DNA from 4 places in the Pseudolabrys sp. FHR47 genome. Region 1 is predicted to be linked to each of the others. Evidence: predicted binding sites of a transcription regulator. Region 1 holds the regulator's gene; each other region holds the start of a gene.
What was found. The regulator PhoB, encoded in region 1, activates phosphate uptake and scavenging genes when phosphate is short. The targets are predictions, from matches to a motif close to TGTCATNNANCTGTCAT.
Positions count from the first base shown of each region.

Region 2: the regulator PhoB is predicted to act here: its motif matches at 3,563-3,579, upstream of E8Q40_RS07415 (inorganic phosphate transporter).
Region 3: the regulator PhoB is predicted to act here: its motif matches at 5,379-5,395, upstream of phnC (phosphonate ABC transporter ATP-binding protein).
Region 4: the regulator PhoB is predicted to act here: its motif matches at 4,546-4,562, upstream of E8Q40_RS18495 (CorA family divalent cation transporter).

Region 1 is NZ_CP039740.1:920,949-928,643, reverse strand. It holds gene E8Q40_RS04615 (aspartate aminotransferase family protein) at 1-373, opposite strand, end outside; gene E8Q40_RS04610 (GcrA family cell cycle regulator) at 886-1,374, shown strand; gene phoB (phosphate regulon transcriptional regulator PhoB) at 2,129-2,833, opposite strand; gene phoU (phosphate signaling complex protein PhoU) at 2,848-3,564, opposite strand; gene pstB (phosphate ABC transporter ATP-binding protein PstB) at 3,599-4,408, opposite strand; gene pstA (phosphate ABC transporter permease PstA) at 4,411-5,274, opposite strand; gene pstC (phosphate ABC transporter permease subunit PstC) at 5,277-6,272, opposite strand; partial or broken gene pstS (phosphate ABC transporter substrate-binding protein PstS) at 6,466-7,486, opposite strand.
Region 2 is NZ_CP039740.1:1,498,764-1,506,458, reverse strand. It holds gene E8Q40_RS07435 (thymidylate synthase) at 1-388, opposite strand, end outside; gene E8Q40_RS07430 (MlaE family lipid ABC transporter permease subunit) at 653-1,789, shown strand; gene E8Q40_RS07425 (ABC transporter ATP-binding protein) at 1,792-2,598, shown strand; gene E8Q40_RS07420 (MlaD family protein) at 2,614-3,513, shown strand; gene E8Q40_RS07415 (inorganic phosphate transporter) at 3,644-5,143, shown strand; gene E8Q40_RS07410 (NUDIX hydrolase) at 5,113-5,628, opposite strand; gene E8Q40_RS07405 (tripartite tricarboxylate transporter permease) at 5,762-7,276, opposite strand; gene E8Q40_RS07400 (tripartite tricarboxylate transporter TctB family protein) at 7,289-7,695, opposite strand, start outside.
Region 3 is NZ_CP039740.1:4,369,126-4,376,820, reverse strand. It holds gene E8Q40_RS21170 (carbon-phosphorus lyase complex subunit PhnI) at 1-784, opposite strand, end outside; gene phnH (phosphonate C-P lyase system protein PhnH) at 788-1,381, opposite strand; gene phnG (phosphonate C-P lyase system protein PhnG) at 1,383-1,865, opposite strand; gene phnF (phosphonate metabolism transcriptional regulator PhnF) at 1,994-2,761, shown strand; gene E8Q40_RS21150 (DapH/DapD/GlmU-related protein) at 2,812-3,453, shown strand; gene E8Q40_RS21145 (alpha-D-ribose 1-methylphosphonate 5-triphosphate diphosphatase) at 3,462-4,601, shown strand; gene E8Q40_RS21140 (DUF1045 domain-containing protein) at 4,616-5,311, shown strand; gene phnC (phosphonate ABC transporter ATP-binding protein) at 5,441-6,403, shown strand; gene phnD (phosphonate ABC transporter substrate-binding protein) at 6,460-7,575, shown strand; gene phnE (phosphonate ABC transporter, permease protein PhnE) at 7,646-7,695, shown strand, end outside.
Region 4 is NZ_CP039740.1:3,784,408-3,792,102, reverse strand. It holds gene E8Q40_RS18520 (DUF1272 domain-containing protein) at 1-62, shown strand, start outside; gene E8Q40_RS18515 (antibiotic biosynthesis monooxygenase) at 229-528, opposite strand; gene E8Q40_RS18510 (TRAP transporter large permease) at 540-1,829, opposite strand; gene E8Q40_RS18505 (TRAP transporter small permease) at 1,826-2,368, opposite strand; gene E8Q40_RS18500 (TRAP transporter substrate-binding protein) at 2,436-3,410, opposite strand; gene E8Q40_RS18495 (CorA family divalent cation transporter) at 3,522-4,520, opposite strand; gene E8Q40_RS18485 (hypothetical protein) at 4,767-5,504, opposite strand; gene E8Q40_RS18480 (DMT family protein) at 5,642-5,992, shown strand; gene E8Q40_RS18475 (PQQ-dependent sugar dehydrogenase) at 6,188-7,333, opposite strand; gene E8Q40_RS18470 (hypothetical protein) at 7,436-7,651, opposite strand.

The DNA.
Region 1 (7,695 bases):
TGATGCGGTTACGTTCCGGCTTGCCGGACGCGTACTGATATTTCCGCGCCATCTTGATGCAGCATTCCATCGCCTCGGTGCCGGAGTTCTGGAAGAACACGAAATCGGCGAAGCTGTTGTCGCACAGCCGCTCGGCGAGCTTTTCGCCCTCCGGAATGCGGTAGAGGTTCGAGGTATGCCACAGCTTGGTGGCCTGCTCGGTCAGCTTGGCGACCATATGCGGGTGCGCATGGCCGAGCGCGTTGACGGCGACGCCGGAGGTGAAGTCCAGATAGCGGCGGCCGTCGGTCGCCGTCAGCCAGACACCATCGCCCCGCTCGAAAGCGAGGTCGACACGGGCATAGGTCGGCAACAGATGCGAGCTCACGGCCAGTCTCTTTCCAAAGTTCGAAATCCAACGCCTTTCGGGCGCAATACAGAAACAGCAACACGCCCCGGCGACAAAACCGAGGACGTTCGATGTTTATCGCCGATGACTAATCCCGGCCTCCGGGTGCGAGAGAACCCGGCCCCTGGACTGAGCGCTTTACCGGCAGGCGGCGCCCGAAACGAAATGTGCCGCCTCGCCGGGCGGCACTTTCAATATTTTAGGCCGCCCCGGCTCCAAGTCAAACGAAACGGCCGGCCCCGATTCGCGACTCAAAATCACCGCAGTTGCGGATTCTAAAGGAAAACCTGTGGGAGGCGGGCTTTGTCGGGAGGCAAATGCTTGCGGCCGAGTCAACCCATAGTGTAGCTTTTCAATCAAGCGATACGACATATCGTGCGTATCGCCGCCGAAATCTGGTTCATCCCTGAAGCGTACACGTTCAGGCGCGGAAAAGCCGTGCCGGACGATGGGGGTGGATTCTGTCCAAGGGCCTGGATCGCCGAGGGAAATGCCCCATGAGCTGGACCGATGAGCGGGTCGAACTCCTGAAAAAGCTCTGGTCCGACGGTCTGTCGGCCAGCCAGATTGCCGCCGAGCTTGGCGGCATCACAAGAAACGCCGTGATCGGCAAGGTTCACCGCCTCGGCCTGTCCGGGCGGGCCAAGAGCCCGTCCTCGAGCACGCCGCGCCCGCGCAAGGCTCGCTCGTCCGGCCACATGATCCGGGTGCAACGGCCGCAGGTGCGCGGCAATACCGCGCTGGCCTACGACTACGAGGTCGAGCCCGAGCCCGAGCTTCTGGAAATCCCGCTCGAGCAGCGCAAGACCCTGCTGCAGCTCAACGAGAAGACCTGCCGCTGGCCCGTGGGCGATCCGTCAGGTCCGGATTTCTTCTTCTGCGGCGGTGAAGCCGCCGAAGACCAGCCTTATTGCAGCTTCCACTGCCGCGTCGCCTTCCAGCCGGCCAATGATCGCCGCCGCCACAAGCCGGCATTCAGAGGCTGACTGCAAAGACGATACTGGATTGATGAAAGCCGGAGCGACGCTCCGGCTTTTTTTGCTTATCCCTTCCCCGCCTTCGGGGAGGGATCAGAAAGCGCGTGTGACGTGCCGCGCCTTTCCGATTCAATTTTCAAACAGCAGACGTGCCTGATCGCCCCTGTTCTTTGAAGGCCCGGGGCGGCCTGCCTTCCCCTTCGGCCCTCCGGCCAAGCCGGAGGGATGGAGCGCCGCGAGACGCTCTTTGATTTCGCACCTTGCGGTGCGCGGTTCTCCATAACGCGGAGAACCTGCGCCCCGCGGCGCTCCATCGCGGTGTCTTACGGCACACGGGCCGCGCTTCTGGCGGCTGATCTGCCTTTCAGCAGGTAGCGCTCACCATCAGCAAGCTCCTTGCGGCCGGTCTTATTGCCGGCGGGCGGAGCCCCGTCGCCGCCCGAGCGCCTGGCGTGCGTTTCGCCAGACCCGCGGGCACCGCGCCCTGCTCCCACTGAAACGACGCCTCATGACAGCGCCCCCGGCCGGAACAGGACAGGAGTGCTTATAGTCCTTCTAGGAATAATAGTCAAGGACTATTTTCTAGCAAGCCCGGAGCCCGGAACGACAAATCCCGTCGTCCTCCGCGCAAGCGGAGGACCCAGCGCTTTTCAAGGCTGACCAAGAGCTAGATCGCCCGCCTGCGCGGGCGATGACGCCGAGGAAGCCGTTTCGCCGAGCCCCGGAATGACCGAGCGGGAAGCGCCCTGGACTATTGGAGCGACTAACTCGCCACTCGTCCGAACCGATCGTCGAGCGCGTAGCCGGCGCCGCGCACGGTACGGATCGGGTCGGCCTGCTGGCCGCGGTTGATAGCCTTGCGCAAGCGGCCGACATGAACGTCGACGGTGCGCTCGTCGATATAGATGTCCGAACCCCAGACGCCATCGAGCAACTGCTCGCGCGAGAACACGCGGCCGGGACGCTCCATCAGGAACTCCAGCAGGCGGTATTCGGTGGGGCCGAGATCGATCGGCTTGCCGCTGCGCGATACCCGCTTCTTCTCGCGGTCGAGTTCGATATCGCCGATATTAAGCACGGTGGCGACGCGGTCGGGATGAGCGCGGCGGAGCAGCGCGCGCACGCGGGCGAGCAATTCCGGCACCGAGAACGGCTTGACGATGTAATCGTCGGCGCCGGTGGCGAGGCCGCGGATTTTCTCGCTCTCCTCGCCGCGCGCGGTCAGCATGATGATCGGCAGGTTCTGCGTCTCCGGCCGCGCCCGCAGCCGGCGGCATAGTTCGATGCCGGACAGGCCGGGCAGCATCCAGTCCAGCACCACGAGGTCCGGCACGCGCTCTTTCAGCTTGGTGTCGGCGTCGTCGCCGCGGGCCGCGGTCTCGACCTCGTAGCCTTCCTTCTCGAGATTGTAGACGAGGAGCATCGTGAGAGGCTCTTCATCTTCGACGATCAGGATTCGCGCGCTCATAAGTCAGTAGCTCGTCAAGCGGGAGTGCCGGCCAGGGCCGAAATCTCGGTGTCGCCTTTGGGCCGGCGCTCGGTGATCGGGGTGCCTTCGATGATGAAGTGCACGGTTTCGGCGATATTGGTGGCGTGGTCGCCCATGCGCTCGATGTTCTTGGCACAGAACATCAGATGGATGCAGAAGGTGATGTTGCGCGGGTCTTCCATCATGTAGGTCAGCAGTTCGCGGAACACCGAAGTGCAGACCGCGTCGATTTCCTCGTCGCCGCGCCACACCGCCATCGCCTTGCTATCGTCGCGGCGAGCGTAAGCATCGAGCACCGCCTTGAGCTGCTCAAGCACGAGGTCGGTCATGTGCTCGACGCCGCGGATCAGCTTCGGCGGCGGGAATTCGGCGTTGAGGGCGATAACGCGCTTGGCGATGTTCTTGGCGAGATCGCCGACGCGCTCGAGATCGTTGGCGAGCCGCAGCGCGCCGACGATTTCGCGCAGGTCCACAGCCATCGGCTGGCGGCGCGCGATGGTGAGCACCGACTTTTCCTCGATCTCACGCTGCAGGACGTCGATGGCGTTATCGGACGCGGTCACGCGCTGCGCCATGTTGGTATCGCGCTTGGCCAGCGCATCGACCGCGTCGGCGACCTGCTTCTCGGCCAGGCCGCCCATCTCGGCGACCATCCGGGACAACTCCTGGAGGTCGATGTCGAAGGCCTTGGCGGTGTGCTGCTCGTTCATGATCCTGATCCTTCATTCCCTTCCGGGCGCCGGCCTAGCCGAAGCGGCCGGTGATGTAGTCCTGGGTGCGGCGGTCGTTCGGCGCGGTAAAGATCTTGGTGGTCTCACCGTATTCCACGAGCTCGCCGAGATACATGAAGGCGGTGAAGTCGGAGACGCGCGCCGCCTGCTGCATGTTATGGGTGACGATGGCGATGGTGTAGTCTTCCTTGAGTTCGTCGATCAGCTCTTCGATCTTGGCGGTCGAGATCGGATCGAGCGCCGAGCACGGCTCGTCGAACAGGATGACTTCCGGCCGCACCGCCACGGTGCGAGCGATGCACAGGCGCTGCTGCTGGCCGCCCGAGAGCGACTGGCCGTTGGCGCCGAGCTTGTCCTTGACCTCGCCCCACAGCGCGGCGCGCTCCAGCGCGTGCTGCACGCGGCCGTCGAGTTCCGACTTCGGCAGCTTCTCGTAAAGACGGATGCCGAAGGCGATGTTCTCGTAGATCGTCATTGGGAACGGCGTCGGCTTCTGGAACACCATGCCGACCTTGGCGCGCAGCATGTTCAGGTCCTGCGACGGCGACAGGATGTTCTCGTTGTCGAGCTGAACCGTGCCGGTGGCGCGCTGGTTCGGGTAGAGATCGTACATCCGGTTGAGGATGCGAAGCAGGGTCGACTTGCCGCAGCCCGACGGGCCGATGAAGGCCGTGACCTTGCCGTGATAGAGCGACACGTTGATGGTCTTGAGGGCGCGGTGATCGCCGTAGAAGAAATCGAGATTCCGCACGCTGACCTTTTCGGTCAGGCCGTCGGCCGAGGTCACGGTGCTGGTGACGGTCGGGACAGTGAATGTGGCCATGGTCATTGTGATTTACTCTGCGAAGCGAGGGCGCGGGCGACGATGCTCAGGGTCAGAACCGACAGGGTGATGATGAGCGCGCCGGTCCAGGCGAGCTCCTGCCAGTCCTTGTAGGGGCTCAAGGCGAACTGGAAGATGACGACCGGCAGGCTGGCCATCGGAGCATTCATATTGGTGCTCCAGAACTGGTTGTTCAGCGCGGTGAACAACAGCGGCGCGGTCTCGCCGGAGATGCGCGCCACCGCGAGCAGCACGCCGGTGATCATGCCGGCGCGGGCGGCGCGGTAAGCAACCTTCTGGATCATCAGCGCACGCGGCAGGCCGATCGAGGCCGCCGCCTCGCGAAGCGTGTCCGGCACCAAAGTGAGCATGTCCTCGGTGGTGCGCACCACCACCGGCACAACGATCACGGCAAGCGCGATGGCGCCGGCCCAGGCGGAGAAGTGGCCCATCTGCGCGACCATGATCTCGTAGACGAACAGGCCGATCACGATCGACGGCGCCGACAGGAGGATGTCGTTGATGAATCGGACGACCGACGAGAGTTTGTCGTAGCGGCCGTACTCCGCCATGTAGGTACCGGCCAGGATGCCGAGCGGCGTGCCGATGATGACGGCGAGTATGGTCATCGCTAAACTGCCGAGGATCGGGTTGAGCAGACCGCCGGCCGATCCGGGCGGCGGCGTCATCTCGGTGAACACCCGCAGCGACAGACCGCTGAAGCCTTCCCACAACAGCACCGCGAGGATGAGCACCAGCCAGGTCAGGCCGAAGCCCGTAGCGGCATAGGCCAGCCCCATGGTGATGCCGTTCTTGCGCCGCCGCTGGGCGTAGAGCGGACTGTTTGCACCTGAAACAAGTGCCATGATCAGGCTCCCACGCGGGCGTTGAGGCGCATCAGCATGATGCGAGCGAAGGCCAGAACGATGAAGGTAATGACGAAGAGGATGAGGCCGAGCAGGATGAGCGAGGACGTGTAGATCGGCTCGACCGCTTCGGTGAACTCGTTGGCGATGGTCGCCGAGATGGTGGTGCCGGGCGCGAGGATCGAAGCCGATATGCGGTGCGCGTTGCCGATCACGAAAGTCACCGCCATCGTCTCGCCGAGCGCGCGGCCGAGGCCAAGCATGACGCCGCCGATGACGCCGACGCGGGTGAACGGCAGCACGACGTAACGCGACACTTCCCAAGTGGTGCAGCCCAGACCGTAGGCGGCCTCCTTCAGCACCGGCGGCACGGCCGCGAACACGTCACGCGAAATCGAGGTGATGAAGGGCAGCACCATGATCGCCAGGATCAGGCCGGCGGTGAGAATGCCGATGCCATAAGGCGGGCCGGCGAACAGGTTGCCGATGCCGGGCACGTTGCCGAGGGTGTTGATCAGGAAAGGCTGGACGTATTGCTGCAGGAACGGCGCGAAGACGAACAAGCCCCAGATGCCGTAGATGATCGACGGAATGCCGGCGAGCAGCTCGATGGCGATGCCGATCGGGCGGCGCAGGAACATCGGGCACAGCTCGGTCAGGAACAGAGCAATGAAGAGGCCGATCGGAACCGCGATCACCATCGCGATGATCGACGTAACGATGGTGCCGTAGATCGGCGAGATGGCACCGAACTGTTCGGTGACAGGATTCCAGCTTTCGGTGACGAGGAAGGCGAAGCCGAACTTGCTCATGGCCTCCCAGGAACCCCAGACCAGCGAGACAATGATGCCACCGAGGATCAGAAGGACCACAATCGCCGCGCCGCGTGTGAGCAGGCGGAAGCCGATATCGGTCAATCGCAGCTTTTGCAGAACCTTGCTGCGGTCGGACGTCTCCGCGATCGAGACATTCCCGCTTTGCAACGCAACATCCGCCACAGGTTGCCTCCCCCGGCTTTCCATCCGACGCTCCCGTAGCTGGTGTTCCTGCGGGCGGTCGGCAGTTCGATACGCCATCCGGCCATACGCTAGCCGTCAGGCCGACACCGGCCGCCACCTGCGATGATGGCCGGATGATAACGTGAAGAAGGAAGGGGCACCAGAACGGCGCCCCTTCCGAAGCGATGTGGATTTAGTTGGTAACGGCGTAGATCGGCTTGCCGTTGGCGTCGGTCACTTCCTTCGCCCAGTAACCTTCGATGTCCTTCACGACGTTCGTCGGCATGGGAACGTAGTGCAGTTCTTCCGCCAGCTTGTCGCCCTTGCGATAGGCCCAGTCGAAGAACTTGAGGGCATCGGCCGTGACGGCGGCATCAGCCGGCTTCTTGTACATGAGGATCCAGGTCGCGGCAGTCATCGGCCACGACTTGTCACCGGGCTGGTTGGCGAGGATCACGCCGTAGCCGGGCTTCGACTTCCAGTCGGCGTTGGCGGCGGCGGCCTGGAAGGCTTCCGACGTCGGGGCGACATTCTTGCCGGCGGCATTGACCATGTTGGTGTGGGTCAGCTTGTTCTGCAGCGCATAGGCATACTCGACGTAGCCGATCGAGCCCTTGGTGTTGCCGACGTTGTTGGCGACGCCTTCGTTACCCTTGGCGCCGATGCCGACCGGCCACTGCAGCGCGGTGTTCACGCCGACCTTCGACTTCCAGTCCGCGCTGACTTCAGCGAGGTAATAGGCGAAGTTGAAGGTGGTGCCCGAACCGTCCGAGCGGTGCACGACGGCGATGGCCTGGTCGGGCAACTTAACCTGCGCGTTGAGCCTTAACCTGCGCGTTGAGCTTGGCGATGGCCGGCTCGTTCCACTTCTTGATCTCGCCGAGGAAGATCTTGGCGAGCGTCGGGCCGTCGAGAACGATTTCGCCCGGCTTGATGCCGTCGAGGTTCACGACCGGCACGATGCCGCCCATGACCATCGGGAACTGCACGAGACCGGTTTCGTCGAGGTCCTTACCGCTGAGCGGGGCGTCGGACGCGCCGAAGGTCACGGTCTTGGCCTTGATCTGCTTGATGCCGCCACCCGAGCCGATCGACTGATAGTTCAGGCCGACACCGGTCTCTTTCTTATAGGAGTCCGCCCACTTGGCGTAGATCGGATAGGGGAAAGTCGCGCCGGCACCCGAGATGTCGGCGGCATTGGCCGGAAGAGACATCGCGGCGGCGACGAGGCCGGCGGCTGCCAGTACGGTCCAGTGTTTCAAGGGATCTCTCCATGTTTGCGGCCAAATCGAAAGAACCCGCAGGCCCCTCGATTCCGAGGCCCGAACGGGCGGCCGCTGTTGTTAAACGCACCCCGAAAAGGCTTCGGTTCGGGAGTTTTCTGGGCGTTGGCACAGTTCGTTTCCGAAGCCCACGGTCAGCC
Region 2 (7,695 bases), 580 kb from region 1:
CGATCAGGCGGCGCGAGTCCGGACTGCGCTTGATCATCGCAATCACGTTGGCGATCTGGTCGATGGTCTGGCCATCCTTCGCCGGCCATGAACGCCACTGGTGGCCATAGACAGGGCCGAGATCGCCGCGCTCATCCGCCCACTCGTCCCAGATGCGCACGCCATTGTCGTTGAGATATTTGATATTGGTGTCGCCGGCGAGAAACCACAGCAGCTCGTGGACGATCGACTTCAGGTGCAGCTTTTTGGTCGTGAGCAGCGGGAAGCCTTGCCCTAGATCGAAGCGCATCTGATGACCGAACACCGAACGCGTTCCAGTGCCGGTGCGATCGCGCTTCTCCGCGCCGTTGCGGAGAATGTGGTCCATCAGGTCAAGGTACTGGCGCATCGGCGGCTCGGGGCGGTTCGGGCGACTCGGCTCAACATGGTGAACATTACGCCGGCCGGCAACGCCGCCGCACCGCTTTTCAACCGCGCCAAGCATGGAACCTGGTCGCCGTCCGGCCCCGGTCAACCAATTAACCGTAAAAGTTAATCGGCATTTTCTAACCTTAACAATCGGTTAATTTGCCATGGGGCGGCGGGGCGACCAGCCGCCCGCGACGCATTGGGCCCTTTCGGCAACGAAACGGCCATTTTCGGGAGTGACTTCTTGACCGCGGGTACCCTCCAGCACGGCTCGTCGCACGGCGACGGTCTGGACCTCCGGGCCGAAGGACACTGGACGGCGGAGCACGCCCGCGCGCTCGAGCCGCTGGCCGACAAACTGACCTACGGTCATGAACAGGTCTCCCGCCTCGTTTTCGACGCCACCCGCATCACCCAGCTCGACACCTACGGCGCCTGGCTGATCGAGCGCACCTTGCGGATCTGGGCGGGCCGCGGCGCCGACGTCCGCCTGGTCGGCCTGCCGCCGACCTACGGCAACCTGTTCGCGAAGGTCCGCGCCGGCCAGCAGAAGCTGACGCCGCTCAAGCACAAGCAGACCGGCATCGGCGCCACGCTGGAAAGCGTCGGCCGCACCATGACCGCGGTGTTCTCGGACCTGTTCACCATCTTCCAGATGGCCGGTCAGCTCGTCGTCGCATTCCTGAGCGTGTGCGCCAATCCGTGGCGCTTCCGCTTCACCTCGCTCATCAATCATCTCGAGCGGGTCTGCTGGCACGCGGTGCCCATCATCATTCTCATTACCTTCCTGATCGGCGCCATCATCGCCCAACAGGGCATCTTCCACTTCCGCACCTTCGGCGCCGACATCTATGTCGTCGACATGGTCGGCGTGCTGGTACTGCGCGAGCTCGGCGTGCTGATCGTCTGCATCATGATCGCAGGCCGCTCCGGCTCGGCCTACACCGCCGAACTCGGCTCGATGAAGATGCGCGAGGAAGTCGACGCGCTGCGCACCATGGGCTTCGACCCGGTCGAGGTCTTGGTGCTGCCGCGCATCCTGGCGCTCATCATCGCCGTGCCGATTCTGACCTTCATCGGCGCAATGGCAGCGCTCTATGGTGGCGGACTGGTGTCGTGGCTCTATGGCGGCATCGATCCCAAAATCTTCATGTCGCGCCTGCACGAGTCGATCAGCATGAAGACCTTCGCCGTCGGCATGATCAAGGCGCCGTTCATGGCGCTGATCATCGGTCTGGTGGCGTGCATGGAAGGCATGCAGGTCAAGGGCTCCGCGGAGTCGCTCGGCGCCAAAACCACCGACTCGGTGGTGAAGTCGATCTTCCTCGTCATTGTCATCGACGGCCTGTTCGCCGTCTTCTTCGCCGCGGTCGGGATTTGATCATGGCCGCGCGTGGCGAACCCGTCATCAAGGTGCGCGACCTCAAGGTCGATTTCGCGTCACGTCGCGTCCTCAACGGCGTCAATCTGGATTTGAAGCGTGGCGAGATTCTCGGCTTCGTCGGCGCCTCTGGCGCCGGCAAGTCGGTGCTGACGCGCACCATCATCGGTCTCCTGCCCTTCCGGGAGGGCACAATCGAAGTGCTCGGCACCGATCTGGGCAAGGCGACGCTGAAGGAGCGCCAGGCCGTGGACCGGCGCTGGGGTGTGCTGTTCCAGCAGGGCGCGCTTTTCTCGTCGCTGAGCTCGGGCAAGAATGTCGAATTCCCGATCCGCGAATATCTGCGGCTGTCGCAAAAGCTGACCACCGAGATCGCGATCGCCAAGCTGGAAATGGTCGGCCTCAAGCCCGACGTCTATCGCAACTATCCTTCCGAACTGTCGGGAGGCATGATCAAGCGCGTCGCGCTGGCGCGGGCCTTGGCCCTTGATCCCGAAATCCTGTTTCTCGACGAGCCGACCTCCGGCCTCGATCCGATCAGCGCCGCCGAGTTCGATCACCTGCTGCTGACGCTGCAGGAAACGCTCGGCATTTCCGTGTTCATGGTCACTCACGACCTCGACAGTCTGCATCGCACCTGCGACCGCATCGCAGTGCTCGCCGACGGCAAGATTATCGAGGCCGGCACCATGGACGTCATGCTGGAATCGCAGCACCCGTGGTTGAAATCGTATTTCCACGGTGAGCGCGCCCATGACGATTTCCATGTACCGATTAAAGGCCGGCGCGTCACAGAACGTCGCGCCTGATGTGGAGTTGAGACGATGGAAGACAGGGCAAAATTCGCGTTAATCGGCATGTTCACCTTCGCGGTGGTCGCCGCTGCTTTTGTCTTCATCTACTGGATTCACAGCGCCGGAACCTCGAAGGAAACCCAGCCTTATCTGGTTGTGTTCGAAGGCTCCGTGTCAGGCCTGCGCGTCGGCGGTCCGGTGTTGTTCAACGGCATCCGCGTCGGCGAGGTCACCGAAATGCGGCTTACCGACAAGCCGTCTGAAGTTGCGGCCGTCATTTCAATCACGCCGTCGACGCCGGTGCGTTCGGATACGTCCGTGACGCTGGAATACGCCGGCCTGACCGGCATCGCCTCGGTGTCGCTGAAGGGCGCAACCGCGTCCTCACCGGCGGTGCCGCCCTCGAAAAACGGCGGCTTGCCGACCTTGCGCGCCGGCTCCACGGCCGGCGACATGGGAACGGCGGTGCGCGAGACCCTGGCCAAGGCGGACACCATCATCCTCGAGAACCAGGAATCGCTGCGCAACGCCATCAAGAACCTCGAAGTCTTCACCGAGGCGCTGGCCCGCAACGGCGGCAAGATCGACGAACTGATCCAAAACGGCGCGACAGCCATGGGCTCGATCAACGAGCTTGCCGTCAGCCTGAAGGCCGATACGAGCCGGGTCGCCGCCAATCTCGACAAGCTGACGACCAATCTCGACAAGCAGACCACGATGCTTGCGGAGAACCTCGACAAGCGCACCGCCGAGATCACGGAGGGCGTGCTCAAGGTCACCGACAGCACCAACAAGCAGATCAACCTCGTCGGCACCGACCTGCGCCGATCGATCGGCAATATCGACCGGGCCGTAACGGACCTGGCCAAGAATCCGCAACGCATCCTGTTCGGCGGATCGAGTGAAAGCGGCCCCGGCCCCCGGCGCTAAGTCCACCGCCGGCCGGTTTTCAACAACCGTAGGCTGCGGCACTTTTTCTGTGACAGGTTTGTGACAAGAGTGCTAACGGGCTCTTCGCCAGGCGGCGCTCGGCTCCGCCTCCCCGCCTGCGGAGCCCGTTTTGGCCAAAAGCGCTCTCGATAAAGACCTCAAGAAAGTCGTCCAGATCGAGACCGCGACCTATGCGCGGTCGCGCTCGCTGGCGACTCCCGGCCTGCTGATCGTCTTCATGATCGGCGCCGTGGTCATCGCCAGCCTGTCGGTCGGCGGCCCGCTCAAATACTTCGTGTTCTTCGCCGCGGTCATCGCCGCCTATATGGCGCTCAACATCGGCGCCAACGACGTCGCCAACAACATGGGCCCCGCCGTCGGCAGCCGCGCCCTGACCATGACGCATGCTCTGGTGATCGCCGCCATCGCGGAAATCGCCGGCGCGATGCTGGCCGGCGGCGACGTCGTCGACACCGTCTCGAAAAACCTGCTGCATCCGGAGCAGGCGCTCTCCGTCGTTTCCTTCATCTTCGTCATGACGGCAGCGCTCCTCGCCGCCTCGCTGTGGATTCATCTGGCAACCTATCTCGGCGCGCCGGTGTCGACGACGCATGCGATCGTCGGCGGTGTTGTTGGTGCCGGTGTTGCCGCCGCCGGCACCGCCGCCGTCGAGTGGAACGTGATCGGCGGCATTGTCCTGAGCTGGGTCATTTCGCCGGTCTTCGGCGGCATTATTGCCGCCATGCTGCTCGGCTTCATCAAATGGCGGGTGATCTACCGCGACGACCGCGTGGCGGCGGCCCGGCGCTGGGTGCCCGTACTCGTCGCTGTCATGACCGGCGTTTTCGCCGTTTATCTCGTCACCAAGGGCCTCAAGCGTGTCTGGCATCCGCCGATGGCCGTGATCATAGCGGTTGGCGTCGTTTTCACAGTGGGGGCGTTCATGGCGGCACGCCCCTGGGTGATGCGGCGTTCGCAGGGCATGGAGAACCGCCGCAAGCACATCGCCGGCCTGTTCACGATGCCGCTGGTCTTCGCCGCCGGCCTGTTGTCCTTCGCGCATGGCGCCAACGACGTCGCCAACGCGGTCGGACCGCTGGCGGCCATCGTCGCCTCGGCGCAGACCGGCTTCGCCGACGCCGAAAGGGTCGACCTGCCGTTCTGGGTGCTGGCAATCGGCGCCACCGGCATCGCACTCGGCCTAGCGCTGTTCGGCCCGGGCCTCATCCGCACCGTCGGCGAGAAGATCACCCGCATGGATACGATCCGCGCTTATTGCGTGGCCTTGTCCGCGGCGGTGACGGTGCTGGTGGCTTCCGCGCTCGGCCTGCCGGTCTCATCCACCCATATCGCCGTCGGCGCCGTATTCGGCGTCGGCTATCTGCGCGAATTCATCACCAACACCGGCGTGCCCAACCCGGCGGTCAAGCCGCGTACCCTTTTCCTCGAGCCGTCGCGCCTCAACGAGACGCCGGAAATGGCACTGCTGAACTATCAGAAGCGCGAGAGGCGCCGGCTGGTGCGGCGTCAGCATGTGCTGGGCATCGCCGCGGCCTGGGTCATCACCGTGCCGGCGGCGGCGATCCTGTCCGCCCTGCTCTATCGCCTCATGTGGGCGATCGGCGGATAAAACGGCAACCCGCCAGCGTGCAGGCGCTGATTGAGCCTGAGGGCGACGTCGGCGACCCGCGCATCCGACAGCAGACGCCGGGCCTCCGGCAGAATGGCCCAGTGGCGATGGCGACGGCCCTTCTCCGGCCACTCGTCCCACTGCTCCGTCACGCGCAACGGATACAGCTCGACCTCGATAACCTTGCGCCGAAACGGCAGCGTCTTGAACGCCCGATATTTGCCGATGGGCATCGGGTCGACCTCGCCTTCGACCCCGGCTTCCTCCGCCGCCTCCTGCGCGGCGACCTGCGATGGAGCAAGGCCTTCCATCGGATCGCCTTTCGGGAAGATCCAGCGACCGGTGCCGCGCGATGTCACCAGAAGAAACACCACCTGCCCTTTGACGACGGTATAGGGAATGGCGCCGAACTGACGGCTGACGCCCGGCCCGCCCGCCCGAAGCAGGAGGCTGTCAGTGGCCTTTCTCACGACGCCAAGCGCCAAGACGGTCGCTCCTTCGGTAGCGAGTTCGGTCTAGAGCCTTTCCGGCTTTGGTGGAATCAAAGCCGGGGCTCTAGCTTTTTGCTTTGACGCGTTTTCTTTACGCGAACCGGTTTCCACTTCGCTCGAAAACGCTCTAGTTCTCCGACTCGACGAACACCTCATCGCGCCGCTTGCGGATCATCGGCAGCAGCGCCAGTACCAGCAGCGCCACCGAGATGGCGATGAGCACCGCCGAGATCGGCCGCGTGACGAAGACTGACGTGTCACCGCGGGCGATCAACATGGCGCGGCGCAGATTATCTTCCATCAGCGGACCGAGCACGAAAGCGAGCACCAAAGGCGCCGGCTCAAAATCGTGCTTCACCAGCCAGTAGCCAAGAATGCCGAAGATCGCGGCGATCATCACGTCGCTCGGCGAATTGTCGATCGAGTAGATGCCGATGCAACAGAACACGATGATCGACGGGAACAGGATACGGTAGGGCACGCGCAGCAGCCGCACCCAGACGCCGACCAGCGGCAGGTTGATAATGATTAGCATCAGATTGCCAAACCACATCGAGGCGATCATGCCCCAAAACAGGTCCGGCTGCTTGATCATCACCTGAGGACCTGGAACGATGCCGTGAATGGTCATGGCGCCGACCATCAGCGCCATCACCGCATTCGGCGGAATGCCAAGCGTCAGCAGCGGAATGAACGAGGTCTGCGCCGCGGCGTTGTTGGCCGACTCAGGACCCGCCACGCCTTCGATGGCGCCGCGACCGAAGCGCTTCGGATCCTTGGCGATACGCTTTTCCAGCGTATAGGACGCAAAGGACGCTACCACAGCGCCGCCGCCGGGCAGGATGCCAAGCAGCGAGCCGAGGAAGGTGCCGCGCGCGATCGGCCATGCGGAGTCCTTCAGGTCCTTCCGGGTCGGCATCAGGCCTCTGATCTTGCTCTCGACGACTTCGCGACTGCCGCTCCCTCCCTCAAGGTTGCGGATGATTTCGGCAAAACCGAACAGGCCCATCGCGACGTTCGTGAAGCCGATGCCATCGAGCAGCTCCGGCATTCCGAGCGTCATGCGGCCGACGCCGGTGTCGAGATCGGAACCAACCGTCGACAGGAGCAGGCCCGTCACGACCATGGCGATCGATTTCAGGACGGAGCCCTTCGCCAGCACCACCGCGAAAATGAGACCAAGCAGCATCAGCGCGAAATACTCGGCCGGGCCGAATTCCAGCGCGACCTTGGTCAGAGGCTGGCCGAGCGCGGCGACCAGAACAGTGGCAACGCATCCGGCGAAAAACGAACCGATTGCGGCAATCGCCAGTGCCGCGCCGGCGCGGCCCTGCTTGGCCATCTCATGACCGTCGAGACAGGTGATGACCGAAGTCGCCTCACCCGGAATGTTGACCAGGATCGACGTCGTCGAACCGCCGTACTGCGCGCCGTAGTAGATGCCGGCGAGCATGATGAGCGCGCCGACCGGATCGAGCCCGAAGGTGATCGGCAGCAGCATCGCGATGGTCGCGACCGTGCCGATACCCGGCAACACGCCGACCAGCGTGCCGACCAGCGCACCCAGAAGACAAAAACCGAGATTGACGGGATGCCCGGCGATCGAAAAGCCGAGCCACAGATTGGAAAGAAGATCGGACATTGCAGGCTTGTCCTAGAAAGCAGGCCAGAGTGGAAACGGCAGTTGCAGCAAATAGCGGAACAGCACGACGCAGAACACCGTCATGGCCACGCCGGCGATGATGCTCTCCTTCCAGCGGACCTCGCGCCCGCCCATGACGGCTATCATGTAGGCGAGGAAGGTCGCGACGATCAGGCCGAGTTCCGGGATCTTCACCGCGAAGCCGAAGAACGAGAAATGGAAGCCGCGGATCGAGACAGCGAAAGCGACGATCGCGCACACCACGAAAGCGGGGCCACGCAGCGCATAGCTTTCCAGCGGCGGACCGTCGGACAGCAGTCCCGAGATCATGATTGCCGCGCCGACGACAATCAGGAGCCAGGCGAACAGCCGCGGCGTCGTGCCCGGGCCGAAGGAGAAGCCGCGCATGCCGGCAAGAT
Region 3 (7,695 bases), 1.1 Mb from region 1:
TCCCGGTGAACTGGTTGACCATCTGGCACTCGGTGACGCTGATTGAACCGAGCGGCACAGCGAAGCCGGCATCCTCGGCGAAGAACTCGACCTCGACCTCGCCGTACCGGATTTCGCCGGCGAAGGGATGGGTGCGGCCGAAGCCGCGCTGGGTCGAATAGCCGAGCGCCAGCAGGAAGCCTTCATCGCCGCGCGCGAGATTCTGCAAACGCAGGTCGCGATTGGCGGGGAACGACAGCGGCTCGCGTGTCAGATCGCCGACTTCCTCGGCCGGCGGATCGTCGCCCTCGATCAGGTCGCCGCCGGCCAGCAATTCCGCCACGGATTTGAAACGCGTGCCGTCCGCGGGTGCGGTGGCGGGTTCCTCGACCTCGCTCTGTTCGGCGAGCGTGTGATCGAGCAGGCGGTGCGTGTAGTCGAAAGTCGGGCCGAGTACCTGGCCGCCGGGCAGATCCTTGAAGGTTGCCGAAATGCGCCGGCGAATGTCCATGTCGCCGGTTTCCAGCGGCTCCGACGCGCCGAAACGCGGCAACGTTGTGCGATAGGCGCGCAGCAGGAAGATCGCTTCGATCAGGTCGCCGCGCGCCTGCTTGATGGCGAGTGCGGCCAGCTCGCGGTCATAGAGCGAGCCTTCGCACATCACGCGATCGACCGCGAGCGCAAGCTGGTTATTGATCTGGTCGAGCGAGATTTCCGGCACATCGCGGTCGCCACGCCGTGCGTCGGCAAGCAGCTTGTGAGCGTTGTCGATGGCGCGTTCGCCGCCTTTGACTGCGACATACATGGCTCAGCGCTCCTCCACCGTGACCGAACGCGGCAGCGCCGCGATATCGTTGCCGGCCACCAGCACCAGATCGACGCCGCGCGGGAACAGCGCGCGATTCTCCTTCATGCGGGCGGCGAAATCGGCAGGCAGGGGAGACGCCGCGAACTCGCGCGTCGTCTTGACGCCGGGGCCCTTGAGCGTGATCGCGTCACCGGTAAAGCCGTCGATCTGCACGATCACCGTCGTGGAGCGGTCGGGATATTCCGGCGTGCCTTGCGCGAAGCGGGCGAAGTCCGGCAGAGCGCAGGCATCGGCGATCAGCGCGAAGGCAGCCTCACCCGGCTCGCGCGTGATCGGCGCGCCGGTGTGAAACCTGATCCAGTCGGCGACCTTCTTCTCGGCGGCAAAGGCAGCATCGAGCCACAGCGGCGTCTCGTAATCGGCGAGACTCTTGATCAGCGCCGCGGTCGCGGGCGCAAAGGGCGTCGGGGCTTCGACGCCCTTGAGCGTGCGGATGCTGCCGGGCCGGGCCATGCAATCCATCAGGGCGCGGAATGACGCCTGACTTTCGTAGGCGGGATCGAACTCGGGCGTGTTGGCGGTGATGTCCAGCATGTCAGTCTTCCCCGCGCACCAGCGTGAAAAAATCGACCCTTGTGGCTGCGGTGCGGGCGCGCTCGAGATTCGTCTTCTCTTGCTGCCGCTGACGCAGCGGCGCGAGCACCTGTGTTTCGACCGCGTCGCGTTTGTCGTCGACCTGCCAGAGCGCGTCGCACAGCGCGACCAGCCGCGCCTTTTCGCGGTCGCGGCCGAGCACATAGCCGAAGCCGGTCTCGCCGGAGGAAAGCTGCACCGCCGCTCGGGTCACAGTCGCCTCGCCGGCATTGAACGGCGCCCCGCGCGAACCAATGCGGCCGCGCAACATGACGAGGCCGACTTCGGGTGCACGAGGTTCCGAGTAGGCGAGCCCGTCATCCAGCTGACGCAGACGGTCGGCAATCTCTTTCGAATCGGCGCGCGCCAGAACGGCCAGGGCCTTCCGCCGTTTGGCCAGTTCGGCCAAGGCGTTGGCGGAATTTCGATCGGTGTCGGGCGTCATTGGCGCATGCCTCGGGCGGGCCCATTGCGAAGTTGTCTACTTGACTAGACAAGTGTCATTTATAACTTGTCTAGCCGACTAGACAAGTTATTAATGCGCAGCCGTGACGCCGTGATGACAGGGCCGCCATGCTGACACGCACTCCCCGGGGGATTTCCAGAGGATCGTCGGACCGCGACGATCTGCTGGCGCGCGGCGTCATGCTGTGGCGCTGCATCGCTGACGACTTCGAGCAGGCGATCCTGGTCGGCAAGCACGACAACGGCTCAAAGCTGCCGACCGAGAGCGAGATCGCCGGGCGCTACGGCGTCAACCGCCACACCGTGCGCCGCGCCATGGCGGAACTGGCAGCGCGCGGGCTGGTGCGCACCGAGCGCGGCAGCGGCACTTTCGTCAAAACCGACAAGCTGAATTATCCGATCAGCCAGCGCATGAAGTTTTCTGAGATCGTGGCCGCCGCCGGCCACGAGGCGGAAGGCCGCCTGCAGGGCCATCGTCATGAAGCGGCAAGCGGGGACGTCGCGCGCGATCTCGGCATCAAGCCGGGCGACGAAGTGGTGCGTCTGGAGATTTTGCGCGCCGCCGACCGCGTGCCGATCTCGGTCTCGACCTCATGGTTGCCGGCCGACCGCTTTGGCGACGCCGCCAAGGTGTTCCGCCGCGCCCGCTCGATCACGCGCACGCTCGAACACTTCGGCGTCAAGAGCTATCGCCGCAAATGGACGCGCATCAGCGCCGGTTTCACCGACGCGGTCGATGCTGGTCGCCTGCGTTTGTCGGTGCATCGGCCGATTCTCATCGCCGAGGGTCTCAATGTGAGCGACGACGATGCGCCGATCATGCTGTCGCGTGCGCGTTTCTCCGCCGACCGCGTGGCACTGATTGTGGAAAGTTGAGCAAGCGGCGTGTGTCATGCGACTGTCGTTAATCGGGCGTCTTTAACACCATGGCCAACAAGCTCTCCACCACACCGGTCGTCGATCCGAGCGCCGAACTCACGCGCACGACGCTCGGCGCCTACACGGAAGTCGGCGAGCGCACCAAGCTTCTCGAAGTTGAACTCGGCGATTACTCTTATGTCGTCAACGACAGCGACATCGCCTATGCAACCATCGGCAAGTTCACCTCAATCGCGGCGATGACCCGAATCAATCCGGGCAATCACCCGATGCACCGCGCAACGCAATCGCATTTCACCTATCGCGCCAGCGCCTATTTCGATGGAGCTTCCGACGAGGCGGAGTTCTTCGCGTGGCGGCGTTCGTTTCACGTGACGATCGGACATGACGTCTGGATTGGTCACGGCGCCATCGTGCTGCCCGGCCGCTCGATCGGTACCGGAGCCGTGGTCGGTGCCGGCGCGGTCGTCACCAAGGATGTTCCGCCTTACATGATCGCCGTCGGCAATCCGGCGCGTGTGCTGCGTCCGCGCTTTCCGGCGGCAATCGCCGAGCGCATGATGGCGCTTGCCTGGTGGGACTGGCCGCACGAGCGGCTCGGTCAGGCGCTCGCCGATTTCCGCGCGCTCAGCGCCGAACAGTTTCTCGACAAATACGAAGGCGCGCCGGCGCTGCAGGCCGCGGGTTAAGGACAGTGATGCGTATTCAGGGCGGGCAGGTTCTGGCGGGCGGCGGCTTCGTCGAGGCCGATGTTGAGATCGAGGGCGGCGCCATTGCGTCGGTCGGCGCGAGCGGCGGTAACGGCCGCAGCTTCGATGCGCGCGGGCTCTATGTGCTGCCGGGCATTGTCGATATCCACGGCGACGCCTTCGAGCGCCAGTTGATGCCGCGGCCCGGTGTCGGTTTCCCAATCGATATTGCCTTGCAGGACAGCGACCGCCAGGCGGTCGCCAACGGCATTACAACGATGTTTCACGGGCTCACCTGGTCGTGGGAGCCGGGGCTGCGCGGTGCCGAGAATGCGCGTGCCGTGCTCGGGGCCATCGAGACGCTGCGGCCGTCGCTCGGCGCCGACACGCATTGTCACCTGCGCTACGAAACCTTCAATCTCGATGCCGAGAGCGAAGTGACCGACTGGCTCGGCGCGCGCCGTATCGGCATGCTTGGCTTCAACGACCACATGCCAAGCGCCGATGCGCCGCCGCGCACGCGCAAGATCGCCGAGATGGCGGCCCGCGCCGGCCTGACGGTCGAGGATTTTAACGCGCTGGTCGAGCGGCTGCGCAGCCGTTCCGATGAAGTGCCGGGCTCGATCGAGCGCCTCGCCGGGGCCGCCAACGCCGGCGCGGTGGCGATGCTCTCGCACGACGATATGTCGCCGCAGCAGCGGCAATGGTTCCGCGCGCTCAACTGCCGGGTCGCAGAATTTCCGATTAACGTCGAGACCGCCGAGGACGCAACCAAAGCTGGCGACCATGTCGTCATGGGCGCCCCCAATGTCGTGCGCGGCGGCAGCCACATCGGCTGGGTCGCTGCCGCCGACATGATCGCGCGCGGCCTGTGCACGGTGCTGGCGTCCGACTATTACTATCCGGCGCTGCTGCTCGCGGCGTTTCGGTTGGCGCAGGACAACGTGCTGCCGCTTCATCAAGCCTGGGCCTATGTCTCGGAACATCCGGCGCGTGCGGCGGGCCTCTCCGACCGCGGCACCATCGAAGCCGGCAAGCGCGCCGATCTCGTCCTTGTCGAGGCCGCCGATCCGCAGCGGCCGAAAGCAGTGGCGACCATGACCAACGGCCGCTTCGTCCATCTTGCCGATAGCGGCCGTTTGCACTGAGAACGGGTGAGGTCATGGCGGCACGCTATGCCATTTATTATGCGCCGGCCGCCGACAGCGCACTCTATCGTTTCGGCGCCGCCGCCCTCGGCTACGACGCCTATCGCGGCAACGACGTGTCATACCTCGATGGCGTCGATGCCGCGGTCTGGCCGGTGCTGACGCGCGAGCCGCGCATCTACGGCTTTCACGCGACCATGAAGCCGCCCATGCGGCTCAAGGACGGCGTCGCCGAACGCGATCTGGTTGCCGCGTTTGGCGCGTTCGTAAAGGAGCAGGCGCCGGTTGATGCGGGCACGCTCGTTGTTCGCGAACTCGGCTCGTTCATTGCGCTGGTGCCGGACCAGCCATGCGCGACGCTTAATCGTCTGGCGGACGCCTGCGTCGAGGCCTTCGACGGCCTGCGCGCGCAGATGACTGAGCAGGAACTAACCAAGCGGTTGGCGCCGGGCTTGAGCGATCGGCACATCGAATACCTTTATCGCTGGGGTTATCCTTATGTGTTCGAAGACTTTCGCTTCCATATGACCCTCACCGGCGCGCTGGCGGTGCAGAAGCGGACCGGTGCCTTCAAATTCCTTTGCAATAAATTTGAGCAGATTCCCGAGGCAGCGACTCTGACAGTCGATCGTCTGGTCATTTCCAGGCAGGCGGCTCCTGGCGCCCCCTTCGTCGTGCTGCATGAAGCGGCACTCGGTACCTCAGCCTAAAGACCGTACCCGCGCATCATCCTGACCTATCGGGCGTTTTCGCGTCTCTGTCGGAAAGACGCGCCGCATTCATCCGACTGTCACATGCGGTTGTTAGCGATTGTGACAACGAGGTCAGGAGGGCGCGGCGTGACAACGCAAGCTGTCATCGACGCTATCGGTATTTCCAAATCCTATCAGCGCGGCAAACCCGTGCTGAACGACGTATCCATCTCGCTCGAGCGCGGCGAGATGGTGGCGTTGATCGGTGCGTCGGGATCCGGCAAGTCAACGCTGATCCGCTCGCTGGCCGGTCTCATTCCCATCGACTGGGCGCGCGACGGCAAGGATGCCGGCCACATCAGCGTGCTCGGGCATTCGATTCAGCGCGGCGGCCGAATCCGTTGCAATCGCAATCTGCGGGCCCGCATCGGCGTGATCTTCCAGCAGTTCAACCTGGTGCCGCGGCTGTCGTTGCTCACCAATGTCTGCTTCGGCCTGCTCGGCCGTTTGCCGACCGCGCGCGGTACACTCGGGCGCTTCAGCGACGACGACAAGCGCGTTGCCATGCAGGCTTTGTCGCGCGTCGGCATTGCCGAGCATGCGCTGCGCCGCGCCAGCGAACTGTCCGGCGGCCAGCAGCAGCGCGCCGCGATCGCGCGCTCGCTGGTGCAAGGCGCCGAGTTGCTCATCGCCGACGAGCCGATCGCCTCGCTCGATCCCGCCTCGTCGCGCCGCGTCATGGATCTCATTGCCGACATGAACCGCAATGACGGCCTGACCGTGCTGGTATCGCTGCACCAGGTCGAATACGCGATGAAATACTGCCCGCGCACCATCGCGCTCAAGGACGGCAAGGTCGCCTATGACGGCCCGTCGAGCGCTCTGACGCCGGCTTTTCTCAACAACATCTACGGCGCCGAGTCCGAGGAACTGTTCCTGCCGAATTTCGGCGGCGCGGCAGAGCCGAGCCACGGTTCGCACTGGTCGGACCCGCAAGGCGCCCTGAACGGCAACGGTCATTGGTCCGATCCGCCGGCGGTTGTCATGCCGGCTGCATCGGCCGTGAGTATCACGAGGCCGCACGCGAATGCCGGGCGCCTGACCGCCTGAGCGCGGTCATCGCCCGTCCCGACTGACAAGAAACGACTGCAACAGGAGAAGGCACTATGCGCAAGCTAGCCATGCTTGGTACCGCTCTGGCCGTCGCCGCGAGCCTCACGGCGACCGCGGTTCAGGCCCAGACGAAGGAAATCAACTTCGGCATCATCGCGACCGAAGCGAGCAGCAACCTGAAGACCATCTGGGAGCCCTTCCTGGCCGAGATGTCCAAAGGCACCGGAATGAAAGTCAATGGGTTCTATGCGTCCGACTATGCCGGCGTGATCGAGGCGATGCGCTTCAAGAAGGTGCAGATCGCCTGGTACGGCAACAAGTCGGCGATGGAAGCGGTGAACCGCGCTGATGGTCAGATCTTCGTGCAGTCGGTCGATTCGGACGGCAACCCGGGCTACTGGTCGCATCTGATCGTGCAGAGCGACTCGCCGATCAAGAGCCTCGAGGATGTGCTCAAGTGCGACAAGACCGTCAATTTCGGCATCGGCGATCCGAACTCGACCTCGGGCTTCCTGGTTCCGACCTCGTATATCTTCGCGGCCAAGAACATCGAGCCGAAGGATTGCTTCAAGACCGTGCGCAACGCTTCGCATGAAGCGAATGCCATGGCAGTCGCCAACAAGCAGATCGACGTGGGCACCAACAACAGCGAAAACCTGCGGCGCCTCGAAAAGACCGCGCCCGATGCCGCCAAGAAGATCCGCGTCATCTGGACATCGCCGCTCATCCCGAGCGACCCGATCGTCTGGCGCAAGGACCTGACCACCGAGGACAAGACCAAGCTCTATACCTTCCTGCTGAGCTACGGCCGCGTCGGCACGCCGGACGAAATCGCCGCCGCCAAGAAGGTGCTCACCGGTCTGCAGTGGGCGCCCTTCAATCCGTCGGGCGACGATCAATTGCTCCCGATCCGCATCCTCGAAGCCAACAAGTCGATCATGAAGATCAAGGGCGACGCCAAGCTGTCGGCCGACGACAAGGCTGCGCAGGTCAAGGCGCTCGAGGCCGACATCAAGAAGTGGCAGGCCGAGGCCGACAAGGCCAGTGCCAGCCCCTTCCGCAAGAAGGTCGCCGAGTTCCAGGCAGCCGACAAGGCCGGCGATCAGGCCAAGCTCAAGAAGATCATCGCCGAACTCGCGACGTCCGTGACCTCGACGCCGATGAACTGAGTCGCTACCGGGCGCCGACCCTTGCGGGCCGGCGCCCTTTTTCCGTCCCGCGCCAACTGCGAGCCTGCTCATGACCGACGCCACCGCTCCCCTCGGCCCGCAACACGGCAAGCTGACGCC
Region 4 (7,695 bases), 1.7 Mb from region 1:
GCAAATATCCGCCGCAGACGGAACGGGTGTTCAAGCCGCAGGGCTGCGGCAAGGCTGCTTAGACAGCTGATTTGTTTTGATGACGTTGCCGAGCGCTCTGCCTACTCCCTCTCCCCTTGGGGGAGAGGGTTGGGGTGAGGGGGCAAGTGTCTCTCGATGACCTGTAACCCCTCACCCGACGCACTTCGTGCGTCGACCTCTCCCTATGGGAGAGGTGAAGAAGAATACTCAGAAGCCCTTGACCGCCAGGTTGACGTGCTCGACCGCGGGCGGCGCGGCGAAGCAATGGCCGACGAGGCCGCGCCATTCCTGGAAATCGGGCGAGCCGCGGAAATCGACGGTGTGGTTCTCCAGCGTCTCCCACGCCACGAACAGACGGTAGCGCTGCGGCATTTCGATCGAGCGTTCGAGCCGCATGGCCTTGCAGCCCTTGGCGCGCTTGAACACCGGCGCCGCCTTGGCGACGCCGGCCTCGAACTCGGCTTCCATGCCCGGTTTGACCTCGATCTGAGCGATTTCCGTAACCATTTTCTATTGTCCTACTTCATAAGGCCGAACGAGCGCGGCAGCCATTCATAGACTTCCGGCACGTAGGTGACCAGCAGCAACACGACGCACATGCAAGCGAGCAGCGGCAGCAGCGGCGGCAGCAGCTTGTCCATCGATATCTTGCCGACCTTCAGCGCCACGAACAACGCGGTGCCAACCGGCGGCGTGGTCAAGCCGAAGGCGAGATTGATCACCATGATGAGGCCGAGATGCACCATGTTGATATCGAACTTCATCGCCAGCGGGATGAGCATCGGCACCAGCATGATCAGCGCCGGCGTCATGTCGATGAACATGCCGACGACCAGCAGGAAGCCGTTGAGGATCAGCAGGAAGGCCCATTTCGACTGGATCAGGTTGAAGAAGTTCTCGGCCAGCAGGGTCGGCAGGTTCTCGTAAGTGAGAATCCATGAATAGACCGAGCAGGTCGCGATCAGCATCATCACCACGGCGTTGGTGAGGCAGCATTCCCAGAGGATCTCCGGCAGTTCGGAAATCTTGATCTCCTTGTAGACGAAGACGGTGAGGATGAGCGCATAGACCGCGGCGGCGGCGCCGGCTTCCGTCGCGGTGAACACGCCGGAGATGATGCCGCCAAGGATGATCACCATGGTGAAGATGCCGGCGAAGCCATCGATCACGCGGATGATCTTCTGGCGCAGCGGGATCTCGGGCAGCTGCTTGCGGTGATAGAGCTTGCCGTGGACGAAGGACGCCACCATCAGCGACGCGCCGATCAACACGCCCGGAATGACGCCGGCGAGAAACAGCGCGGCGATCGACACATTGCCGGCGACATGGGCGAACACGATCATGCCGATCGAGGGCGGGATGATCGGCCCCATGGTCGCGGCCATCAGCACGATGGCGGTGGCAAAGCGGCGGGAATAGCCGTCCTTCTCCATCGCCGGAATCATCATGGCGCCGATCGACGAGACCTCGGCGACCGCCGAGCCGGTGACGCCGCCGAAGAACATCGAGGCGACGCAGACGATCTGGGCGAGCGAGCCGGGCAACCAGCCGACCAGCACCTCGGCCATCATCACCAGGCGCCGTGCGATGCCGCCGCGCGCCATCAGCACGCCGGCGAAAACGAAGAAGATCACCGCCAGCAGCGGGAAGGTGTTGATGGCGGTCAACATGCGCTGGACGATGGTGGCGTTGTCGACGCCGGACAGAAGAAATGTCGCGATCACCGACGAGACGCCGACCGCGAAGGCGATCGGCAGGCCGATGAGTGTCAGGATCAGAAAGGAAAGACCGAGAATGACGAGGGTCACGGCTTCTGCTCCATGCCCACGGTCTCGACCGACGAGCCGGCGATGGCACCGGCATCGGAACTGCGCAATTCGTCGATCATGACCTTCGCGGAAAACAGCATGATCAGGAAGCCGGAGATCGGCATCGCCGGGTAGTACCAATAGTTGGTGTAGGGGATCGTCTCCATCAGGTCGGAGCCGAAATCCTGTACGAAGGTGATGCCATAACGGAAAACGACCCAGCCGAACCCAAAGACGAGTGCGCCGAGAAGGAAGCCCAGCGCTTTACGCGGCCCCTTGGGCACGGCGTAAAACAGCACGTCGAAGCCGACATGCTCGCGGCGCAAGACGCAGCTCGCAGCCGCCAGAAACGAAATCCAGATCAGCAGATAGCGCGGGACCTCCTCGGTCCACGACACCGCCTGGCCGAAGCCGTAGCGGAACACGATGGCGACGGTCACGATCACGAACAGCGCGGTCGCCAGCACGATGCAGACGATGCGCACCAGCGCCGCGGTGAGCGCGACGAAGCGATCGAACAAGGCAAAAAAAGTTTCCACGATTTCCCCCGAACACGAAGGGCGGCGGTTGTCCGCCGCCCTTGCACGGTTTCAGTCGGTTCAGGCTTTAGAAGTTCTTCTGGCTGTCGATGATGAAGGCGACCGTCTTCTCGACGCCGAGACGCTTGGCTTCATCGTTCACCATGCCGGACACCGCCTTCACGAAAGGCGCTTTGTCGGGCGTGATGATTTCCTTGAACTTGCTCTTGAGGTCGGCGAGATCCTTGACCTCCGACACATACCAAGCGCCCCGCATGAAGGCCTGGGCCCGCGCGCCGGCTTCCTCGACAGCTTTCTTCTGGTCGGCGTTGAGCGAGTTGTAGAGCTTCATGGACATGATCATCAGGTCCGGGATGCGCATGTGTTCGTCGAGGGTGTAATACTTCGACACCTCGTAGAACTTCTTGGCGACGACGGACGGATGGTTGTTTTCGGCGCCGTCGACGACGCCGGTCTGCAACGCGGTGTAGAGTTCGGCCCAGGCCACCGGCACGCCGGTCGCGCCCAGCGCCTTCATGGTGTTGACCATCACGGGCGAGGCCATGACGCGGATCTTGGCGCCCTTGAGATCGTCGGGCGTGCGCACCGCGCGGTCGGTGAAGAAGTTGCGCGCGCCACTATCGATATAGCCGAGCACCTTGATGCCCTTGTCCTCGAGCGGCTTGGCCAGCGCCGCCGCCTCCGGCTGGGCCAGGAACCACCAGAAGTGATCGGCATTCTTGAACAGGAACGGCAGCGAATACATGTCCATCGCCGGCACGACCTGGTTCAGGTTCGACGCCGAGACGGTGGTGAAGCCGATGGTGCCGTTGCGAATGCTCTGCACGTTGGCGACGGCGTCGCCAAGCTGGGTGTTGTGATAGACCTCGACCTTCACCGTACCCTTGGTCAGGATCGAGACCTCGCGGCCGAAATAATCCTCGGCGTAGCTGGCCGGATGGTCGTTCGGCTGGATGCCGGAATACTTGGTGGTGATCTGCTGCGCCTGTGCGGCCGTGGTCGCAAGAATGGCTGCAGCCGCGAATGCGGCGAATTTCTTCATGTGGTCCTCCCTGGGAAACCGTTTTTTGCTTGGGAGGGAGCGTAGATAGAGTTGTATGAACTTGTCAATTTATCGCAGGCACGATTGTGCGCTGCATTCAGATTAAATTTTTTAAAGCGCGCGCAGCCGGCGCAACGCCCAATAGGTGAATGACCCGGCGCCAAAGGCGATGACGAGCGCGTACCAGGAGCCGCCGTCGGTGTTCAGCAGCGGCAGGTCCTTGGTGTTCATGCCGAAGAAGCCTGTAACTAAAGTCGGAGGCAGCAGGCATGCCGTCAGGATCGACAACGTAAAAAGCCGTTTGTTGGTGATGGCGCTGACCTTGGCCGAGGCCTCGTCGAGCAGCAGGCGGGCGCGCTCGTAGAGCGAGCCGATCTCGTGATCGATGGCGTCCAGTTTCTGGGCGAGCGCGCCGACTGCCTCGGCGGCCGCCTTGTTGTGCTGCGCCAGCCGCGGCTCGAGCCGGGCGAACATGCCCTTGAGCTGAGCGAGCTGGCGGTGAACACGCACGGTCTGCAACCGTACCTTGCCGACGCGGCGCTGCTCGTCCGCCAGTTCATCATGCAGGACGCTTTCCTCGATGGTGTCGAGCTCATTGCCGAGACGCTCGGCCATGCGAGCGATGGCGTCGGCGAACTGATCGATGATGGCGTCGAGGAAGGAGACGGCGCTTGGGAAGCGTTTGCCGCTGTCGATGGCGCGGCGGTTATGCTCGACCGAATGCACCGGCTGCTGGCGCGCCGTGATCATCATGCGCTCGGTCATGACGAAGCGCAGGCGCACGATGTCGTCGCTTTCCTCGACCAGGCCCTGATGCAGATCCGGCACCACGCCCATGATCTCGTCGCCGATGATGTCGAGGCGCAGATGCTTGTCCGGCCCGGACAGCACTTCGCGCGCCATCTCCGATAGCGGCGCGTAGCTGGCGATCCAACTGCGGCAGCGGTTGTCGGCCAGCGCCAGATGCACCCAGATCCACGCGCCGCGGTGTTCGTCCAGCGCGTTATCGACCTGATCATTGGCGATGCGTTCGGCGGTGCCGTCAGCAGCAAAGCGGTAGGCCCAGACGATGCCGGTCGAGGGATGAACGGTGGCGAGATCGGTGTGCATGGCACGCTTAAGAGTCGCGCGCCGTGTGACAGGACGATGACAGCGATTACACCTTGTCGCGGACGGCGGCCGCCCTGGTGCGCAGGCATTGCGGACAGAGGCAATCAGCAGCGCCATCCGCAGCCGGCATCGGCAGGCGGAAGGATTCCGCCGCGCACCAGCATTCGACGTCGCCGCTGCAGGAAAACACCGCGCCGCAGGAAGCGCAGGAGAGGGTTCGCGGCGATACGGGTTGTGTGTTCGCGGTCACGGCTCGCCAGCGCCGAGATAACCGCCGATCTTCCAGGCACCGCCTTCCTTGACGTAGCAGAGCTGGTCGCTGCCGACCGGCGCCAACACATCGATGGTTACGAAGCCGACCTTGCCCGCCGGGGTCAGCACGCGCATGTAGTTTGGATTGACCGATCCCTCCGGCAGCACGCGCACGAAGTTAAGGCCGAGCTTATCGATCGTCGGCGCGCCGGCCTGCGGCGCGGCGCGAACGTCGGCGCCGGCCGTATAGGGATAGCCCCAGGCGGCGGCATCGGTCTGGGTGTCCTTGAGGAGGGTGGCGAAGGCCTTGGTGTCGAAACGCGGCTCGGCCGGGCCGCAGACCGCGCCCTTGCGGCTTTGCACCGGCGCGGCGCTCGGGTCGTCGGCGAGGCCGCCCAGCATGTCCCAGCCGACGCCGTCCTTGTTGGCAAGGCCGAGGGCAGAGGAGAGCACATCGAGGCCGGGCCTGCCTTTGGCGCGGTCGGTGCCGTCGCGGTCCCAGAAGAAGTCCTTGCCGGCGACAAGTTTCGCCAGCGCGGCGCGGTCGCGATTCCTCGCTGCCTCGGCGACCTTGGCGCGCAGCACGGCAAGGTCGGCATCCTTGATCTCGGCGGGCTGAGTGATCGGGACGGCTCGATAGGGCTTGCCGGGCGCAGGCGGCTGTTGCGCGGCGGCCGAGGCGGCAAGAGCAATCAGGACGGTAGCTATCGGCAGAGAACGGAGGCGCGGCATGGCGCAAGGCTCATTTCGCAAGTATCGGATGACGGCGTGAAACCTAACACGGCCGCGCACGTTTGCGCGAGCGACGGTTGTCATGGCAGGTGGGGGGCCGCGACAATCGCATCCTCTTCCACCAGCCCGAGTCCGTGATGCCCATTCTGTCATCCTATCTGCTGCCGATCGCCCTGCTGATCGGCTCCAACATCTTCATGACCACCGCCTGGTACTGGCACTTGCGTTTCAAGGAGGTGCCGATCCTGCATGTGATCCTGATCAGTTGGGGGCTGGCGCTGATCGAATACTGCCTCGCCGTACCGGCCAACCGCCTCGGCAGCGGCGTCTACTCGCCGGCACAACTCAAGACCATTCAGGAAGTGGTGACGCTGGTGATCTTCGCCGGCTTCTCGGTGCTGTATCTAAAGGAGTCCTTCACCTGGAATCAGGGCGTCGGCTTCGCCTTTATCGCGGTCGGGGCGTATTTTATCTTTCACAAGTTTTGAACCCACGCGACCGGCTTTCTTTCACCTCTCCCTATGGGAGAGGTCGACGCACGAAGTGCGTCGGGTGAGGGGTTACTAACTATCGTTAGGCCCTTGCCCCCTCACCCCAACCCTCTCCCCCATAGCTCGCCGGACGGCGAGCGTTCGCTCGCCTATGGGGAGAGGGAGCGCGCGGAGTTCGACGCGAGGACGGCGCTATCTCCCCGGCGTCACGCGCAGGATGCGGCCGTTGTTCTCGTCGGTGAGCAGATAGAGCGCGCCGTCGGGTCCCTGGCGCACGTCGCGGATGCGCTCGTTGAGGTTGGTGAGCAGGCGTTCTTCCCTGACCGGCTTGCCGTCCTTGATCTCAAGACGTGATAGGAACTGCGCGCGCAGTGCGCCGCTGAACAGGCTGCCCTTCCACTGCGGAAACAGATCGCCGGTGTAGAAAGTGAGGCCGGACGGCGCGATCGATGGCGTCCAGTGCCATAGCGGGTCTTCCATTCCTTCGGCGCGTTGCTTGCCGGTGCCGACCGGAGTGCCGTCGTAATTGACGCCGTAGGAAACGACCGGCCAGCCGTAATTCTTCCCCGGCCGGATGACGTTGATCTCGTCGCCGCCGCGCGCGCCGTGTTCCTGCTCCCATAACGAGCCGTCTGCGGGATTGACGGTGAGACCCTGCGGGTTGCGATGGCCGTAGGACCAGATAACGGCGCGGGCGCCGGAGCGATCGACGAAGGGATTGTCCTTTGGCGCCTCACCATTCGGCGTGATGCGCACGACCTTGCCGATGTCGTTGTCGAGCGTCTGCGCCATGTCACGGTCGCTGAAGTGATCGCCGGTGGTGATGAAGAGATTGTCGTCCGCGCTTTGCACGATGCGGCCACCGAAATGCTGGCCGCGCGAGGCCGGGCCGGCTTGCTGGAAGATCACCTTTACGTCGCGCAAGGCCGGTGCTTCGCCGGCATCGAGTGTCGCGCGCGCGACCGCGGTGCGCGCGCCGCCATCGAAAGGCTCGGCGTATGAGAAGTAAATGGTGCGGTTCTGCGCGAAATTGCGGTCAAGGATGAGGTCGAGCAGGCCACCTTGGCTGCGGGCCACGACCTTGGGCACGTTCGCGAGCGGCGTCGATAATTCGCCCTTGGCCGTCACGATGCGAATGCGGCCGGGCCTCTCGGTCACGAGCATGCGGCTGTCGGGCAGGAAGGCGAGCGCCCAGGGATGGTCGAGCCCTTTTGCCACCGTCTCGACCGCGAGCGGGCCGGCCGATGACGTGTTGCTTTGCGCGCCGGCGGCAAGCGGTGCGAAGCCGAGAGCAAAACCAAATGCGAAACAAACGAGAGTGCGTGATGGCATGATCATGCGCGGAAGCTTAGAGGACGTGGAGCCGGGGCTTCTATCGTCACGGTGACGCGGCGGCATCACGTTGCCGCGAGGTCGGCTTCATCTGTCGTGGAGTTCCCGCTAGTGCCGCGGACGGCGCTCGCCGGGCAGCAGCGACAGGCCGCCAATGGCGACAAAGGCAAGGCCGAGCAGCAGCACAATGGTGAACAGCGTGCCGTCATTGTCGATGAGGCCGTCCAGCGCGCTGGCGCGCGCGATGCCGACCGATACCGCGGTGGCGGCGACAAGAGTGGCGATGGTCAGGCCGGCGATGGCGGCAAGTTCCGCCAACACCACGCGGCGCGATTCGACGCCCGGCCCTAGTGGGTCCGCGGGGCCCC